DNA from 2 places in the Streptomyces sp. NPDC056169 genome. Region 2 is predicted to be linked to the other one. Evidence: predicted binding sites of a transcription regulator. Region 2 holds the regulator's gene; the other holds the start of a gene.
What was found. The regulator HrcA, encoded in region 2, represses chaperone genes, less so after heat shock. The targets are predictions, from matches to a motif close to TTNGCACTCNGNNNNNCNGAGTGCNAA.
Positions count from the first base shown of each region.

Region 1: groES (co-chaperone GroES) is a predicted target of HrcA. The motif match lies at 3,076-3,102, and genes of this name have one in related genera.

Region 1 covers NZ_JBHJUO010000032.1:44,728-51,055, forward strand. Annotated here, with positions in the region: gene ACFC0G_RS37200 (ester cyclase) at 113-811, shown strand; gene groL (chaperonin GroEL) at 881-2,503, opposite strand; gene groES (co-chaperone GroES) at 2,623-2,931, opposite strand; gene ACFC0G_RS37215 (hypothetical protein) at 3,138-3,413, opposite strand; gene ACFC0G_RS37220 (polysaccharide deacetylase family protein) at 3,410-4,348, opposite strand; gene ACFC0G_RS37225 (methyltransferase domain-containing protein) at 4,478-5,668, shown strand; gene ACFC0G_RS37230 (hypothetical protein) at 5,743-6,328, shown strand, end outside.
Region 2 covers NZ_JBHJUO010000013.1:152,849-159,176, forward strand. Annotated here, with positions in the region: gene hemW (radical SAM family heme chaperone HemW) at 15-1,247, shown strand; gene ACFC0G_RS22730 (DUF3097 domain-containing protein) at 1,244-2,050, opposite strand; gene ACFC0G_RS22735 (MBL fold metallo-hydrolase) at 2,061-2,789, opposite strand; gene hrcA (heat-inducible transcriptional repressor HrcA) at 2,946-3,965, shown strand; gene dnaJ (molecular chaperone DnaJ) at 3,966-5,105, shown strand; gene ACFC0G_RS22750 (nitronate monooxygenase) at 5,251-6,328, shown strand, end outside.

The sequences.
Region 1 (6,328 bases), on a different contig from region 2:
GCCGATCACGACGACGCCCGTCCCGTTCTCGACCGTGATCGACCGCTCTCCCCCTGCCCGCTCCATGCACCCAACCTAGACTGGAAGGGTCCTACCGGGGCCGGGAGGCGTCATGACCTTCGTACAGATAATCGACTGCAAGACGAGCCGGGCGGACGACCTGAACCGGCTCATGGACCAGTGGGTGGAGCGCACCGAGGGCAAGCGGACCGCCACCCACAGCATCGTCGGCAAGGATCGTTCCGACGCCTCCCACATCGTGGAGATCATCGAGTTCCCGTCCTACGACGTGGCCATGCGGAATTCGCAGCTCCCCGAGACCGACCGGATCTTCCGGGAGATGGTCGCGCTCTGTGACGAGATGCCGACCTTCACCGATCTGGACGTGGTGCGGGACGAGGCGCTGTACAAGGCGAACGCCCGACGGCTCATGGCGATGCTCGCCGAGGAGCAGGAGCTGGCGCTGCTCGACGAGGTGATGGCCGAGGGCTATCACGACCACGACCCGACCAACGAGCAGGACGTCATCGGCATGGACGCCGTCCGGCGCGAGGTGGAGATGTGGCGGGGCGGCTTCGACTTCGCCTTCGCCGTCGACGACCAGATCGCCGAGGGCGACCGCGTCTGCACGCGCTGGACGTGGAAGGGCAGCCACACCGGGGACTTCATGGGGCTCCAGCCGACCGGCATGGACGTGACCATGGGCGGCACGGTCATCCACCGCTTCCGGGACGACGGGAAGATCGTCGAGGGATGGTGGCAGTACGACCTGCTCGGGCTCATGGGGCAGCTCGGCGCCGTCGAGGGCTGACACGGGTCAAGCACGAGGCCCGATGCTCCCGCGACGGGAGCACCGGGCCTCAGTGGTCAGCTACGAGCCTCAGTGGGAGTGGCCGTGGCCGTGGCCCGCGTCCGCCGGCTCCTCTTCCTTCTTCTCCACCACGAGGGTCTCGGTGGTGAGGAGGAGGGAGGCGATCGAGGCGGCGTTCTCCAGGGCGGAGCGCGTCACCTTCACCGGGTCGATGACGCCGGCCTTGACCAGGTCGCCGTACTCGCCGGTCGCGGCGTTGAAGCCCTGGCCCTTGTCGAGCTCCGCCACCTTCGAGGTGATGACGTAGCCCTCGAGGCCGGCGTTCTCGGCGATCCAGCGCAGCGGCTCGACGGCGGCGCGGCGGACGACCGCGACACCCGTGGCCTCGTCGCCGGTCTTGCCGAGGTTGCCCTCGAGGACCTTGACGGCGTGGACCAGAGCGGAGCCACCACCGGAGACGATGCCCTCCTCGACCGCGGCGCGGGTCGCGGAGATGGCGTCCTCCAGACGGTGCTTCTTCTCCTTCAGCTCCACCTCGGTGGCGGCGCCGACCTTGATCACGCACACGCCGCCGGCCAGCTTCGCGAGGCGCTCCTGGAGCTTCTCGCGGTCCCAGTCGGAGTCCGTGGCGTCGATCTCGGCCTTGATCTGGTTGACGCGACCCGCGAGCTCGTCGGCGTTGCCGCCGCCCTCGACGATGGTGGTGTCGTCCTTGGTGATCGTCACGCGGCGGGCGGTGCCCAGCACGTCCAGGCCGGCCTGGTCGAGCTTGAGGCCGACCTCCTCGGCGATGACGGTGGCACCGGTGAGGGTGGCCATGTCGCCGAGCATCGCCTTGCGGCGGTCGCCGAAGCCCGGGGCCTTGACGGCCACGGCGTTGAAGGTGCCACGGATCTTGTTGACGACCAGGGTCGACAGGGCCTCGCCCTCGACGTCCTCGGCGATGATCAGCAGCGGCTTGCTGGCGCCGGCCTGGATGACCTTCTCCAGGATCGGCAGCAGGTCCTGGATCGAGGAGATCTTGCCCTGGTTGATCAGGATGTACGGGTCGTCGAGGACGGCCTCCATACGCTCCTGGTCGGTGACCATGTACGGGGACAGGTAGCCCTTGTCGAAGGCCATGCCCTCGGTGAAGTCGAGCTCCAGGCCGAAGGTGTTGGACTCCTCGACGGTGATGACACCGTCCTTGCCGACCTTGTCCATCGCCTCGGCGATGAGCTCGCCGACCTGCTGGTCCTGCGCGGAGAGCGCGGCGACGGCGGCGATGTCGGACTTGTCCTCGATCGGGCGCGCGGTGGCGAGGAGCTCCTCGGAGACGGCCTTGACGGCGGCGTCGATGCCCTTCTTCAGGGCGGCCGGGGAGGCGCCGGCGGCGACGTTGCGCAGACCCTCGCGGACCAGGGCCTGGGCGAGCACGGTGGCGGTGGTGGTGCCGTCACCCGCGATGTCGTTGGTCTTGGTCGCCACCTCCTTCACCAGCTGGGCGCCGAGGTTCTCGAACGGGTCCTCGATCTCGACCTCGCGGGCGATCGTGACACCGTCGTTGGTGATGGTGGGGGCGCCGAACTTCTTGTCGATGACGACGTTGCGGCCCTTGGGGCCGATCGTCACCTTCACCGTGTCGGCAAGCTTGTTGACGCCGCGCTCAAGGGCGCGACGGGCGTCCTCGTCGAACTTCAGGATCTTCGCCATGGGAGCGGTTCAGCCCTCTCGGAATCGGGTGGAACGAACTGCGCCCCCGGACGCCCTGGTGCGGGGTCAAGGGGCGCAGCTCAAAGCATCTGCTTCAGATACTTCAGGTACTCGGTGAATTACTTCTCGATGATCGCGAGCACGTCGCGAGCCGAGAGGACGAGGAACTCCTCGCCGTTGTACTTCACCTCGGTGCCGCCGTACTTGCTGTAGAGCACGACGTCGCCGACCTGAACGTCGAGCGGAAGACGCTCGCCGTTCTCGAAGCGGCCCGGGCCCACGGCGAGGACAGCACCCTCCTGGGGCTTCTCCTTCGCGGTGTCCGGGATGACCAGGCCAGAGGCGGTGGTCTGCTCGGCGTCGAGCGGCTGGACCACAATGCGGTCCTCGAGCGGCTTGATGGCAACCTTGGAGCTGGTGGTCGTCACGATCCGACCTCCCCCTTCGGAGATTACGGGGTCAACTGTCTGAGGTGGCGACCAGGTGGATCCGTCGTCGCGGGTGCCGGACCTGCCTGTCGCTGTGTTGGCACTCTCCAGTGGGGAGTGCCAGACCTGAGACTATGACCGCGATTAGCACTCGGTCAAGCGGAGTGCCAATTCCGCACCGCCGCGCGTCGTTCCGGCCTCCGGGGTCAGCCGGCTCGGCCGCCGCTCCGGACGAGATCGTCAGCGCGTGCCGGGTGGGCCGGGTGGGCCGGGCGTACGGGTTCCCCGGCGGTCCGGGCCGTGCCCTCCGCAACAGTCGTCGCGTCCCGTGTCCCCATCCGCTCCGCCGCCTTCCGGCCCAGCCGTTCGATCGGGTCGACCGACGAGGCGCAGCCGGAGACGGCGAGCACGGCGCCGGTCAGTGCCACGCCGGCCAGCGCCGTGCGCAGCCGGTGCGACCCGTTCACCGACCGCCCGCTCATACGTAGTCCTCGAGCTTCGCGACCGCGTACCCCTTGGCCGTGATCACGTTCATCACCCGCCGGATCATGTCGGGCATGCTGCCCTTCCAGTCCTCCTTGCCCCGGAAGTGGGTGAGCACGATGTCGCCGGGGTGCAGGTCCCGGTCCCACTCGCGCCACTCCATGTGGTCCGGGAAGGCCTCGGAGGCCCAGAGCGGGACCGCCTTGACCCCGCAGGACTTCGCGGCGCGCAGCGTGTCCTCGTTGTAGTTGCCGTACGGCGGGCGGAAGAGCGGGGGCCGCTTGCCGAACCGCTTCTCGATGACGTCCTGCATCCCGCAGATCTCGCGCTTCTGCTGCTTGTACGAAAGCCCGGGCAGGTAGCGGTGGTTGAGGGTGTGGTTGTGCAGGGAGACCCCGGACTCCTGCGACTTCTGCATCCGCGCGAAGTAGGCGTAGTCGTCCTTGACGACGTAGTCGCTGAGGAAGGCGCTGAAGGGGATGCGGAGGTCCTTCATCATCCGCAGCAGCGCGGGGTCCTTCTCCGCGCCGTCGTCGATCGTCAGGAAGACGACCTTCTGCTTCGTCGGCACGGTGGTGAAGACGGGCGGCAGGCCCTCGCCGTCCGTCTCGAAGCCCTTGCGGGTGGTGATCCTCGGCTTGACCTTCGGCGGGGCCGGCGCGTCGAGCGGGGGCCGGGCGAGGCCCCACTTCTTGGCGGCGAGCGCGCGGGCCGCCTTCTGCTTGCGGACCCTCTCGACGTACGCGTTGAGCGCGCCGGCCGAGTCCGGGGCCTGGGCCTGGACCCCTCCCTGCTGCCCGGCGGCGGGGGCGGGCGCGCCGCGCTGCGGTTCGGCGGGGTCCGCGCCGGAGCAGGCCGTGGCGGTGGTGGCGAGGGCTGCGACGACGAGAGCGGCCCCGAGGGTCCGCCGGACAGGGTGCGCGCTGATCACCATAAATTCTTCCTCTTGTCGTACAAGCGGTATGGCGCCGCATCCTGTCAGTGCACACACCCCCACCGGACCACGACACCGCGGTACGGCGCCCACGTCCCCCGGCCGGCCCACAGCGCCGCAGGGCCCACAATGGGACGGGTGACCGACCTCGCCCACTTCACCGCCCTGCTCACCCCCGAGGGACAGGCGCTCCTCGCCGCCCTGCGCGACTACGACCCCGCCCAGGAGCTGGCGGTCGTCTCCCGGCTGCGCCGCGACCACCCCGCCGAGCTCGTCACGTCAGCGGTCGGCCAGGCCCGGCTGCGCCAGCGCGCGGTGGCGAAGTTCGGCGCCGAGGACGCGTACCGGATGTACTTCACGCCCAACGGCGTCGAGCAGTCGACCCGCGCCTCGGTCGGCACGTACCGGGCAGCCCGGCTCAAGGCGCTCGGCGTCGGCAGCGTCGCGGACCTCTGCTCCGGGATCGGCGGCGACGCGATCGCCCTCGCCCGCGCCGGGATCTCCGTCCTCGCCGTCGACCGCGACCCGCTCACCGCCGAGGTGGCCCGCGCCAACGCCGAGGCGCTCGGCCTCGGCACGCTCATCGAGGTCCGCGAGGCCGACGTGACCGCGATCGACACCAGCCCGTACGACGCGGTCTTCGTCGACCCGGCGCGGCGCGGCGGCCGGGGCAGGATCTTCGACCCCGAGGCGTACTCCCCGCCGCTCTCCTGGGCCGTCGAGGCGGCCCGCAAGGCCCCGCACGCCGCCCTGAAGGTCGCCCCCGGCATCCCGCACGAGGCCGTCCCCGCGGAGGCCGAGGCCGAGTGGATCTCGGACGGCGGGGACGTGAAGGAGGCCGTGCTCTGGTTCGGTACGGAGCCGGGCGCCCGCCGCGCCACGCTGCTGCCCGCGGGCGCCGGGCTCCTCGGCCGGGGACTGCCCGACCCGGCGGTCCGCCCGGTCGGCCGCTACCTCTACGAGCCGGACGGCGCCGTCATCCGCGCGCACCTCGTCGCCGAGTTCGCGCAGGACGTGTCGGGCGGCCTGATCGACGAGACGATCGCCTATGTCACGGCGGACGAGCTCGTCCCCACCCCGTACGCCTCCGCGTACGAGATCACCGATGAACTCCCCTTCAACCTCAAGAAGTTGAAGGCCCTGCTGCGGGAGCGCGAGGTCGGCACCCTGACCGTGAAGAAGCGCGGCTCTGCGGTCGAACCCGAGGAGATCCGGCGGAAGGTGAAGCCGAAGGGCCCCCACTCCGCGACGGTGCTCCTCACCCGGGTCGCGGGGGCCCCGACGATGCTGATCGGCCGCCCGGCGGGCGGGGGCCGGTGAACGAAGGGCCGGTGCACGAAGGGCCGGTGGCTACCCTTCCGTAGCGGCAGGATCCGAACGGGGGGGGAGAGATCATGGCGCTACATCCGGAAGGCATGTTCACCACGGGGCCGATCGCGCACCTCGTCGGACTGGCCGCCGCCGGATCCGATCCGCTGGAGTGGGAGGTCCTGCGCTTCACCCGCGTCACGCGGACGGAGTACTGGGACCCCGCCTGGCGGCACACCCCGCAGACCCTCGCCTCCCAACTCGACTACATGGCCGCGGCGTTCAGCGAGGAGTTCTTCGCGACCTGCCCGGAGGCGGACCGTCGCGCCTGGCGGGCGGCCGCCGGAGCGAAGGGCGTGCCCGCGTTCCTGACCGAGCTCGCGATGCTGCTGCGGCTCGCGGACCGCCAGGGCGACGCCACGTACGAGGACGTGCCGCTCGCCGCCTGGGAGGTGCGGGCGCGGTTCCCGCTGCTGCTGTCGCTGGACGGCTGGGCGTACGACGGCGAGTACGCCTCGTACGAGGAGAGCCTGCGGGCGTACATCGAGGGCGAACACCCGGACTGCTCCTACGAGGTGGTCCCGCGCCTCACCCAGGCCCTGGAGGCGCGTACGCGCTGCGCGGAGTCGGCCGCCTTCGCCGCGTCCTTCCGGAAGCTCGCACCGGAGGCGA
Region 2 (6,328 bases):
GGGACAATGGGCTCATGCCTTCCGTACTGCCCGATGGTGAGTCCGTTCCCGACGACGGGGCGCTGCCCCCGCACGCCCTCGAAGGGGCGGGGGAGCGGCCGCTCGGGTTCTATCTGCACGTGCCGTACTGCGCGACGCGGTGCGGCTACTGCGACTTCAACACGTACACGGCGAGCGAGCTGCGCGGTACGGGCGGGGTGCTCGCCTCCCGGGACAACTACGCCGAGCAGGTCGTCGAGGAGATCCGGCTCGCCCGGAAGGTCCTCGGCGACGACCCCCGGCCGGTGCGGACCGTCTTCGTCGGCGGCGGCACGCCGACGCTGCTCGCCGCCGGGGACCTCGTACGGATGCTGGGGGCGATCCGTGACGAGTTCGGGCTCGCGGACGACGCCGAGGTGACGACGGAGGCCAATCCGGAGTCCGTGAACCCGGCGTACCTCGCCGAGCTGCGGGAGGGCGGCTTCAACCGGATCTCCTTCGGCATGCAGAGCGCGAAGCAGCACGTCCTGAAGATCCTCGACCGTACGCACACCCCCGGGCGCCCCGAGGCGTGCGTCGCCGAGGCGCGGGCCGCCGGCTTCGACCACGTCAACCTGGACCTCATCTACGGCACGCCCGGGGAGACCGACGACGACTGGCGGGCGTCGCTCGACGCGGCGATCGGCGCGGGGCCCGACCACGTCAGCGCGTACGCGCTGATCGTCGAGGAAGGCACGCAGCTCGCGCGTCGCATCCGGCGCGGGGAGGTGCCGATGACCGACGACGACGTGCACGCCGACCGGTACCTGATCGCCGAGGAGGCCTTCGAGAAGGCGGGCTTCTCCTGGTACGAGGTGTCCAACTGGGCCACCTCGGAGGCCGGGCGCTGCCTCCACAACGAGCTGTACTGGCGCGGCGCCGACTGGTGGGGCGCGGGGCCCGGGGCGCACTCGCACGTCGGGGGCGTCCGCTGGTGGAACGTGAAGCACCCCGGGACGTACGCGGCGGCCCTGGCCGCCGGGAAGTCGCCGGGCGCGGGGCGGGAGATCCTCGCGGAGGAGGACCGGCGCGTGGAGCGGATCCTGCTGGAGCTGCGGCTCCGGGACGGCGTCGAGCTGTCGATCCTCAAGCCGGCGGGGCTTGCGGCGGCCGCGCGGGCGCTGGAGGACGGGCGACTCGACCCCGCGTCGTACGAGGCCGGGCGGGCCGTTCTGACGCTGCGGGGTCGGCTGCTCGCGGACGCGGTCGTGCGGGACCTGGTGGACTAGGGCGCCGTCACGAAGTCGATCAGTTCCTCCACGCGGCCCAGCAGTTCCGGCTCCAGGTCCTTGTAGGAGTTCACGCGCTTGAGGATCGCCTGCCATACCGCGCCGGTGTTGTCCGAGGGCCAGCCCAGGGCGTGGCAGACGCCCGTCTTCCAGTCCTGGCCGTGCGGGACTCTCGGCCAGGCCCTGATGCCCACCGAGGACGGCTTCACGGCCTCCCAGATGTCGATGTACGGGTGGCCGACCACCAGGACGTCCGGGGACGTCACCTGCGCGGCGATCCTCGACTCCTTCGAGCCCGGGACCAGGTGGTCCACCAGGACGCCCAGGCGGGCGTCCGGGGCCGGGCCGAACTCGGCCACGATCGACGGCAGGTCGTCGACGCCCTCCAGGTACTCCACGACCACGCCCTCGATGCGGAGGTCGTCGCCCCAGACCCGTTCGACGAGTTCGGCGTCGTGCCGGCCCTCGACGTAGATGCGGCCCGCCCGGGCGACCCGGGCCCGCGCGCCCGGCACCGCGACCGAGCCGGACGCCGTACGGGTGGGGCGTACCGGGGCGGCGGCGGACGGGCGGACCAGGGTGACCACCCGGCCCTCCAGGAGGAAGCCGCGCGGCTCCATCGGGAAGACCCGGTGCTTGCCGAAGCGGTCCTCCAGGGTCACCGTGCCCGCCTCGCAGCGGATCACCGCCCCGCAGAAGCCCGTGGAGACTTCCTCGACGACGAGGTCGTGGTCCGCCGGGACCTCCGGGACGGGGGCCGACCGCTTCCAAGCAGGTGTCAGGTCCGGGTCGTAGCTGCGCATTTGGGCGAGGTTATGACACGGCGAAGCGGCGTGCCAGTTCCTCGCGCTGTGTCCGGACGAACGTGGCGTCGACCGTCGCCCCGTGGCCCGGTACGTACACCGCGTCCTCGCCGCCCAGCGACAGCAGCCGGTCCAGCGCGTCCGGCCAGCGGGACGGGATCGCGTCCGGGCCCGCCTGCGGCTCGCCCGACTCCTCCACCAGATCCCCGCAGAAGACGACCTCGCGCTCCCCGGGGACGAAGAGCGCCAGATCGTGGCCCGTGTGGCCCGGGCCGACGTTCGCCAGGAGCACCTGCCGGCCGCCCAGGTCGAGCGTCCACTCCCCGGAGACCACGTGCCGCGGGCTCACCAGGACGTCGGCGGCCTCCGTCGCCGCCCGCTCGTCGACCCCCTGCGCCATCGCGTCCTTGCGCAGGTCCTCCCGGTCCCGCTCCCGGCTCAGCAGCTCGTCCACCCCCACCGCGCCGAAGACCTCCGCGCCCGCGAACGCCGCCGTGCCGAAGACGTGGTCGAAGTGCGGGTGGCTCAGTGCGATGTGCGTCACTCTTCGGCCGTCCGTCAACGCCGCGATCTGGCCGCGCAGCTCGGCGCCCTCCGCGAGCGTCGAGCCCGTGTCGTACAGCAGCAGCCCCTTCGCGCCCACGACCAGGCCCACCGTGGCGTCCCAGCCGGGCAGCCGGCGTCGGCCCACTCCGTCCCCCAGCCGCTCCCAGCCGTACGCTTCCCAATCGATGTCCATGGGGCGACGCTAACCGGTGCGCCCCCGCCTCCTTGCCAGGAGCGTTGCCCGCCGCCGTACACTGGCCGGGGGATTGCTGGCACTCGGGCAGGGTGAGTGCCAAAACCGGAGCAACCGGAGCATCCGGAACGACGAGGACAGCTGGAGGTGCGCACGATGCTCAGCGAACGCAGACTCGAGGTGCTGCGCGCCATCGTCCAGGACTACGTCGGGACGGAGGAGCCGGTCGGCTCGAAGGCGCTCACCGAGCGCCACAAGCTCGGCGTCTCGCCCGCCACGGTCCGCAACGACATGGCCGTGCTGGAGGAGGAGGGCTACATCGCCCAGCCTCACACCAGCGCCGGGCGCATCCCGACCGACAAGGGCTACCGGCTCTTCGTCGACCGGCTGGCCGGCGTCAAGCCGCTGTCGACGCCCGAGCGGCGCGCCATCCACAACTTCCTGGACGGGGCCGTCGACCTCGACGACGTCGTCGGGCGGACGGTCCGGCTGCTCGCCCAGCTGACCCGGCAGGTCGCCGTCGTCCAGTACCCCTCGCTGACCCGCTCGACCGTCCGGCACGTGGAGCTGCTGGCGCTGGCCCCGGCCCGCCTGATGCTCGTGCTCATCACGGACACCGGCCGCGTCGAGCAGCGCGTCATCGACTGTCCCGCGCCCTTCGGCGAGACCTCCCTCGCCGACCTGCGGGCCAGGCTCAACAGCCGGGTCGTCGGCCGCCGGTTCGCCGACGTGCCGCAGCTGGTGCAGGACCTCCCCGAGTCCTTCGAGGAGCTCGAGGACCGCGCCACGGTCTCGACCGTGCTCGCGACCCTCCTCGAAACGCTCGTGGAGGAGCACGAGGAGCGGCTGATGATCGGCGGCACCGCCAATCTCACCCGCTTCGGACCCGACTTCCCCCTGATGATCAGGCCCGTCCTGGAAGCTCTGGAGGAGCAGGTCGTGCTCCTCAAGCTGCTCGGCGAGGCCAAGGAATCGGGCATGACCGTACGCATCGGGCACGAGAACGCCCACGAGGGGCTGAGCTCCACGTCCGTCGTCTCGGTCGGCTACGGTTCGGGCGGCGAAGCAGTCGCCAAACTCGGCGTGGTCGGACCGACCCGCATGGACTACCCCGGAACGATGGGAGCGGTACGCGCAGTGGCACGTTACGTCGGACAGATCCTGGCGGAGTCGTAAGTGGCCACGGACTACTACGCCGTACTCGGCGTGCGCCGCGACGCTTCCCAGGACGAGATCAAGAAGGCCTTCCGGAGGCTCGCGCGCGAGCTGCACCCGGATGTGAATCCCGATCCGAAGACGCAGGAACGCTTCAAGGAGATCAACGCCGCCTACGAGGTCCTCTCGGACCCGCAGAAGAAGCAGGTCTACGACCTCGGCGGCGACCCGCTCTCGGCCTCCGGCGGGGGCGGCGCGGGCGGCTTCGGCGCGGGTGGCTTCGGCAACTTCTCCGACATCATGGACGCGTTCTTCGGCACGGCCTCGCAGCGCGGCCCGCGCTCGCGGACCCGCCGCGGCCAGGACGCCATGATCCGTCTGGAGATCGACCTCAACGAGGCGGCCTTCGGCACCACCAAGGACATCCAGGTCGACACGGCCGTCGTCTGCACCACCTGTTCGGGTGAGGGTGCCGCGCCCGGCACCTCCGCCCAGACCTGTGACATGTGCCGCGGTCGCGGCGAGGTCTCCCAGGTCACCCGGTCCTTCCTGGGCCAGGTCATGACCTCCCGGCCCTGCCCGCAGTGCCAGGGCTTCGGCACCGTCGTCCCGACCCCGTGCCCCGAGTGCGCGGGCGACGGCCGGGTCCGGTCCCGTCGCACCCTCACCGTCAAGATCCCGGCCGGTGTCGACAACGGCACCCGGATCCAGCTCGCCGGCGAGGGCGAGGTCGGCCCCGGCGGCGGCCCGGCCGGTGACCTGTACGTCGAGATCCACGAGATCCCGCACGACACGTTCCAGCGGCGCGGCGACGACCTGCACTGCACGGTGACCATCCCGATGACGGCGGGCGCGCTCGGCACGAAGGTGCCGCTGCAGACCCTCGACGGCATCGAGGAGATCGACATCCGTCCGGGCACGCAGTCCGGCCAGTCGGTCCCGCTGCACGGCCGCGGCGTCACGCACCTGCGGGGCAACGGCCGGGGCGACCTGATCGTGCACGTCGAGGTGCAGACCCCGGGCAAGCTCGACGCGGAGCAGGAGCGGCTCCTGCGCGAGCTGGCCAAGCTGCGCGGCGAGGAGCGGCCCACCGGGCAGTTCCAGCCGGGTCAGCAGGGCTTGTTCTCGCGCCTGAAGGACGCCTTCAACGGGCGGACCTGACCGGACGGCATCGTGAGGGAAGGGGCGGGGCGGCGATGGGCCGTTCCGCCCCTTCCCGTTCTGCCCCCTCCGTCTCCGGAGGGCCGCCTTCCGTGACCTGACGTACCGATTCGGCCCGCCGCGGCCGTCATGAAACGATGCCCGTATGTCCACCACCGCACTGAACGATCTCTTTCGGTATCCGATCGTGCAGGCCCCCATGGCGGGTGGCGCTTCCTGTCCCGAGCTCGTCGGGGCCGTCTGCGAGGCCGGTGCGCTCGGTTTCCTGGCCGGCGGGTACAAGACGGCCGGAGGCCTGTACCAGGAGATCAAGCAGGTACGCGGGCTCACCGCGCGCCCCTTCGGCGTCAACCTCTTCGTGCCGCAGGGCGGCCCGCACGCCGACCCGGCCGCCGTCGAGGTCTACCGGCACCAGCTCGCGGGCGAGGCGACCTGGTACGAGACCTCCCTCGGCGAGGCCGACGACTGCCGCGACGACGACGGCTACGACGCCAAGCTGGCGATCCTCCTGGACGACCCGGTCCGCGTCGTGTCCTTCACCTTCGGTTGTCCCGCTCCCGAGACGCTCGCCGCCTTCGCCCGCGCCGGAACGTTCACGCTCGTCACCGTCACCTCGGCCGAGGACGCCCTCGCCGCCGAGCGGGCCGGTGCCGACGCCGTCTGCGTCCAGGGCGCCGAGGCCGGCGGCCACCAGAGCACGTACCGCGACGACCCGGCCGACGACGGCACCCCGGGGACCGGGCTCCTCGCCCTCCTCACCCAGGTCCGCGAGAGCGTCGCGCTGCCGGTCGTCGCCACCGGCGGGATCATGCGCGGCGCGCAGATCGCCGCCGTCCTCGCCGCCGGCGCCGACGCCGCCATGCTCGGCACCGCCTTCCTCGGCTGCCCCGAGTCCGGCGCGCATCCGCTGCACAAGCGGGCCCTGACCGATCCGCTCTTCACCCGGACCGCCTTCACCCGGGCCTTCTCCGGGCGTCCCGCGCGCGGGCTCGTCAACCGCTTCATGCGCGAGCACGGGCCGTACGCCCCCGCCGCCTACCCCGAGGTCCACCACCTCACCGCCCCGCTCCGCAAGGCCGCCGCCACCTCCGGCGACTCCCAGGGCATGGCCCTGTGGGCCGGGCAGGGCCACCGGCTCGCCCGCGAACTCCCCGCAGGGCAGCTCGTCGAGGTCCTGGCCGCCGAACTCGACACCGCCCTCTCCGACCTGGCCCACAGGAGCG